2 regions of the Pseudoalteromonas sp. T1lg24 genome follow, and region 2 is predicted to be linked to the other one. Evidence: predicted binding sites of a transcription regulator. Region 2 holds the regulator's gene; the other holds the start of a gene.
The links. Region 2 encodes MetJ, which represses methionine synthesis genes. Its sites were predicted from a motif close to TAGACGTCTAGACGTCTA; they were not measured.
Positions count from the first base shown of each region.

Region 1: a site for MetJ is predicted at 1,920-1,937, ahead of C2M30_RS01860 (homoserine O-succinyltransferase). Genes of this name have one in related genera too.

Region 1 is NZ_PQCB01000004.1:116,293-119,489, reverse strand. It holds gene C2M30_RS01865 (homocysteine S-methyltransferase family protein) at 1-904, opposite strand, end outside; gene C2M30_RS01860 (homoserine O-succinyltransferase) at 894-1,841, opposite strand; gene C2M30_RS01855 (hypothetical protein) at 2,139-2,483, shown strand; gene C2M30_RS01850 (hypothetical protein) at 2,473-2,727, shown strand; gene C2M30_RS01845 (PepSY-associated TM helix domain-containing protein) at 2,730-3,197, shown strand, end outside.
Region 2 is NZ_PQCB01000001.1:157,225-160,421, forward strand. It holds gene metB (cystathionine gamma-synthase) at 1-1,017, opposite strand, end outside; gene metJ (met regulon transcriptional regulator MetJ) at 1,208-1,531, shown strand; gene C2M30_RS00680 (malic enzyme-like NAD(P)-binding protein) at 1,577-2,818, opposite strand.

The DNA.
Region 1 (3,197 bases), on a different contig from region 2:
CCGACTCTGCCCAATCAATAATTTCTTTTGCCATTTCGTCCGCTTCTAAATCGTATTCACCAAATTCGTTCGGTAGGCCTGCGTTGGGGTGAACCGATACAAAGGTTTCACACACACGCGATAACTCTTCTACATATTGGCGTAGTAAATCTGGCCCAAGGGCACAGTTAAGGCCAATTGAAATAGGCTTTATATGACGAATAGAATTGTAGAATGCCTCGGTTGTTTGGCCCGATAAAGTTCGGCCCGATGCATCAGTAATGGTGCCTGAAATCATTACGGGTAAAGTAACGCCTGCGCGCTCGAATGCTTCTTCTACTGCAAAAGCCGCTGCTTTTGAATTAAGCGTATCGAAAATAGTCTCAATCAGAATTAAATCTGCACCACCTTCAATCAATGCCAGTGTTGATTCAATGTAGGCTTCAACGAGTGCATCAAAGGTAATGTTTCTAAAACCAGGATCGTTTACATCTGGTGAAATAGAGCAGGTTTTTGATGTTGGACCAAGCACACCGGCTACATAACGCGGTTTTGTTGGGTCTTGTGCTTCAAATTCATCACACACTTTACGCGCCAGTTTTGCCGATTCAAGATTGATTTCACGGCTTAAGCTTGCCATTTCATAATCTTCCATTGAAATGGTAGTCGCGTTAAAGGTATTGGTTTCAATAATATCAGCGCCTGCCGCAAGGTATTCACGATGAATTTGTTCAATGATCTGTGGCTGGGTTAAACTAAGTAAGTCATTATTGCCCTTAACTAACACATGCCAATTTGCAAAGCGTTCACCGCGGTAATCTTCTTCTTCCAGTTTGTATTTCTGGATCATGGTACCCATTGCACCATCAAGAATATGAATACGCGCTTTTAATGCAGCGCTTAGCTGCTGTGATTTATTCGGCATAGTTGTTAGTCCTTACGTCTTGGCTGACTAAATTAATATCGTATGGCGTGGTTTGATAAACGTAGTAGTTTAACCAATTTGAAAATAATAAAAAGGCATGGCTCTGCCAAGTTTTACTTGGCTTGGCGCTGGCATCATCATTAGGAAAATAATTATTTGGTTTAGGCGCATTCTGATCTTTTTCTAGGTCGCGTAGATACTCTTTTTTCAAAGTATCTGCATCGTATTCTGGGTGACCAGTTAAATACACCTGCGAACCAGATTTATTCTTAATTAAAAACGCACCGACCTCTGGCGATCCTGCAATTACTTCAAGCTGGCTGTGGTTTGCAATATCCGCCTCATTAATATGACCATAACGCGAATGTGGCACTAAGAATTCATCGTCAAAACCGCGTGTTAACGCTGCATGTTCAAAGTAACGCAAATGTTTAAATACACCACACAGCTTTTTCGCTTTAAGTTTGCGCTTTAATCCATAGTGATGAAATAGCCCTGCATGAGCGGCCCAGCAAGAGAATAAAGTAGACGTTACATGCTGTTCAGCCCAGTCGAATATCTCTTTCAACTCTTGCCAATAAGCAACATCGCTATATTCAAGGTGTGCCAATGGCGCGCCAGTCACAATCATGGCATCGTAGTTTTCGTTTTTAACTTCTGAAAAATACTTATAGAACATATCAAGATGTTGCTCAGAGGTATTTTTGCTACGGTGAGTATCTAAACGCAGTAACTCCACATTTACCTGCAGCGGTGAATTAGCCAGTAAACGAATAAACTGTACTTCAGTCTCAACCTTATTAGGCATCAGGTTTAAAATGGCTAATCGCATTGGGCGGATCTCTTGTGTTTGCGCACGGCTTTGTGGCATTACAAACACATTTTCTTGCCTTAATGTATTAATGGCGGGCAATTGATCGCGCACTGTGATTGGCATCATTTAATCCTTATTACTATGGTAAATTGGGTTTAACCTGACGCTAATTATGAACGGATAGCCGGAAATATCAAGCTCTAGATGTTTAGATGTCTATTTAAAGTTTACGTAAAAAATACACCAACCGTACTTCTACCAACAAACCCACCTCGCATTTCATAATCAGTGCTTTGTAAAAGTCACTATTACACCCTCATCGTTTAAACCAACTTTTGAGTAATACAGTTGATTTTAATAATTTTTTACATTTTTCGAATAACAAATGTTGCGACAAATAAAAAACACCATTAGGATCGAATGAAAATCAATATCATTTGCATTATAATGAGCTTTTTAGCAATTATCCCAATCTGGCTTGGATGCCTAGCCTGTTACTTAGGCAGTGAAAAACAACTACTGCTCAGTAAACCAATGAATAAATCTATTGCTAATTTTTTATTAGTTATTGGTTATGTTATTGGTGTTGCCATTTTCTCGCTGTCTTTTGCGCTTGCATCTTCGCTACTGGCTGCCTTTGTCACATTAATGCTTGCGCTGGTAAGCCACACAATTTTAAGCACTTATACAACAAGCATTTGGCGTTTCAATACAAGCGTTGTGGCATCGCTATTGGTATTAGCGGGGGTGAGCTATGTGGCCTAAAACACTGATTGGCTTCTTTTTGGGTCTTTTGTTATCAATCTCAATCGTGCTCAATTTAAATTTGATTTTGCCATTAGCAGAAGACGTTAGGCTTATTTCAGGGCTAGTGTTGGCATTCCCTATTTGGGCAGGCGTACTGGTGTGGAGTTACGCATTTGAAAAAGCACGCAAAGCTGCCAAAAACATTAGCCTTGTTCTTATCCCCTCTTGCTTACTCAACGTTATTCTTTTGATGAGTCAATAATAATGAATAATAAAACTCTGAAATCATTAACTAACGCACATGCATGGATTGGCCTTGTTATATCCATCGTCTTATTTATTGTATTTTTTGCCGGTTCAATTAGCTTATTTCGCGAAAACATTGTGGCATGGGAAAAACTACCAATACATGCAAATCAAACGGTATTCTCAGACTCTCAAAACGTAAGTTACGATAACGCTATTGCAACCATTAATAAGCACTATGATGTATATGTCGACCACAGGTTTTATTTATTACCGCCAACAGAACATTCACCGTACATAGAAGCGTACTTTGCAAAAAACATTGAAGGTACCGACCCAAAAACAGGAGAAGATCATAGCGATGTGCATATTATGCTGGATGCTCAGAGCGGCGAAATTATTGGCAATGCCGATACCGTGGATTTTGGTAATTTTGTTTACCAGCTTCATTACAACTTAGGCCTTGGCCGCATTGGTTTGTATTTT
Region 2 (3,197 bases):
GGTAGCTGGGTGACAAATTAAGCTCTCTACACCACCAAGTGATTCAGCAAGACTAAACTGTTCTACACTGGTTAAAAATTTAGCCGTATCTTCAATTGTGCCTTTAATACTAAAGCTCACCATGCCACCAAAACCTTTTTGCTGTGCTTTTGCTAAATCATGTTGTGGATGACTTTCAAGACCTGGGTAATAAACTTTCTCTACATGCTCACAGATTTCTAAATAGCGTGCGATAGCAAATGCGTTTTCTTGGTGCTGTTTAATACGTACATTTAAAGTACGAATACCACGCAGCGTTAAATACGCATCAAATGGCGCACCTGTAATACCAATATTATTTGCCCACCAAGCGAGCTCTTCGCCTAACTCCGCAGTGCGTGTAATAACCACGCCACCAACAACATCTGAGTGGCCATTAATGTATTTTGTGGTTGAGTGGATAACAATATCTACACCAAATGAAATTGGGTTTTGTAATGCTGGAGATAAAAACGTGTTGTCAGCTCCCACTAACGCCCCTACCGAGTGAGAAACTTCCACTACTTTGGCAATATCAGTTAAACGTAAAACTGGGTTACTTGGCGTTTCAATCCACACTAGCTTAGGTTTAATTGCTTTAATCTGCTCATAGCAAGACGCTTGTGTAAAGTCGACAACCGCTACTTTTAATAAACCGCGTTTTTCAAGGCTCGTGAATAAACGGTAACTGCCGCCATAGCAATCATGAGGAATTAAAATAGTATCTTCTGGTGTTAAGATTTGTGTGCATAAGTGAACAGCAGCCATACCTGTTGCAGTTACAATCCCCTTTTCACCGCCTTCTAGCTTAGCAAGCGTATCAGCCAAAATATCGCGATTAGGATTGCCGCTACGGCCATAATCATAATCACGCTTTTTATCAAAATCGGCGAACGAATAAGTCGTCGATAAATATAATGGTGGAACAACCGCACCATGATGTTTATCTGCGGTAATGCCATTGCGAACAGCAAGGGTTGTTTGTTTGTTCTGCTTCATAACTCTGTCACTTAGATGTTTAGACGTCTAAAAGGTTAAACCACTAAACAATGGAAGTCAAAACTTTTACACGTCTATATAGCCAAATAAATGATATTTGACTATATATTTTAAAACGATAAAATTTTGCCTCTTAATATACAGGCTATCGTCAAAATTAAATCGTAACAGATATAGGCTAGTACACTTTATGGCAACTGAATGGAACGGTGAATATATTCACCCATATGCAGAACACGGTAAAAAATCAGAACAAGTGAAAAAAATTACCGTATCTATCCCACTTAACGTATTGAAAGTACTGACAGACGAGCGCACTCGTAGACAAGTAAATAACTTACGTCATGCAACCAATAGCGAACTACTGTGTGAAGCATTTTTGCATGCGTTTACAGGTCAGCCATTGCCTGACGATGAAGATCTGAGAAAAGATAATCCTGAGCATATTCCGCAAAGGGTAAAAGAAATTCTTGCTGAACGCGGCTTACCGGTTCCAGAGCTTGAAGATGAATAAAAAAAACCTCAGCAATTGCTGAGGTTTTTTTTGCTTTTAACCAAGTTAAAGCATGTAGTTTTCTGGCATTTCAATCTGCGCAACGCCTGACTCAACCGCAGCTTCTGCAACCGCACGTGCTACTCGCGGAAGCAAACGCGGATCCATTGGCTTAGGAATAATGTAATCTTTACCAAATTCAAGGCTTGATTCACCAGACGCTGACAATACCTCTTGCGGTACTGGCTCTTTAGCAATTTCGCGAATCGCATTTACCGCCGCAATTTTCATTTCGTCATTAATCGCTGTTGCGCGCACATCAAGCGCACCGCGGAAAATAAATGGGAAGCATAATACGTTGTTAACTTGGTTAGGGTAATCTGAACGACCTGTTGCCATAATTAAATCATTGCGCGCAGCATTCGCCACTTCGGGCTTAATTTCAGGATCAGGGTTAGAACATGCAAATACCACAGGCTTATCTGCCATTAATTTTAGATCTTCAGGAGCCAATAAGTCAGGACCTGAAACACCTACAAATACGTCTGCTTCTTCAATAACATCTTGTAAGGTGCGCTTATCTGTATTGTTTGCAAACAACATTTTGTATTCATTTAGGTCATCACGACGCGTATGAATAACCCCTTTTCTATCAAGCATATAAATGTGCTCACGTTGTGCACCACATTTAATTAACAGCTCCATACATGCAATTGCTGCTGCACCTGCACCTAAACATACAATTAATGCATCTTTTAACTTTTTACCTTGGATCTCTAACGCATTCAGCATGCCCGCCGCAGTTACAATCGCGGTACCATGTTGGTCATCATGAAATACTGGCACACTACAACGTTCAATAAGCGCTTTTTCAATTTCAAAACACTCTGGCGCTTTAATATCTTCCAGGTTAATACCACCAAAAGTATCTGCAATATTTTCTACAGTATTAATAAAGTCTTCGGTAGTACGGTGCTTAACTTCAATATCAATTGAATCTAAACCAGCAAAACGCTTAAATAATAACGCCTTACCTTCCATAACAGGTTTTGATGCAAGCGGCCCTAAATTACCTAAACCTAAAATTGCAGTACCGTTTGAGATAACAGCGACCATATTACCCTTTGCAGTATATTTATATGCATTGTTCGGATCCGCTGCGATCTCACGAACCGGTTCAGCAACACCAGGACTATAAGCTAATGCAAGATCATTAACTGTCTCTGCTGGTTTGGTTAATTCGATGCTGATTTTTCCAGGAACGGGTTCAGAATGGTATTGTAGCGCTTTTTCTCTTATGTCAGACATGCGTGCCTTATCCTACGATGTTAAAAGTGAGAGATACTGGTTTAATAGTACGGCATTTAGAGTAAATAGAAGTTAAATGCGGTTATATCTTAACCTAAGACCATAGTTGAATTTACAACAATAGGCTTGTGGATATTTTCTGCTAAATCATTACCAGATTGAAGTTAATTCAGATCCGACCAGATTCACAACCATCTATTTTTTTACACTCGACAGATACTATTTTGCCAACAGATAGTAAAAATAATGAATATTGAAGCTATCTATAATCCAGTATATAGCCATCTATTTAGAATAAAAAGACATAGAAAAACCATATAACATGACAAAAATTCATATTAAATTTTAGATACAAAAAAAGCACCCTTAGGTGCTTTTT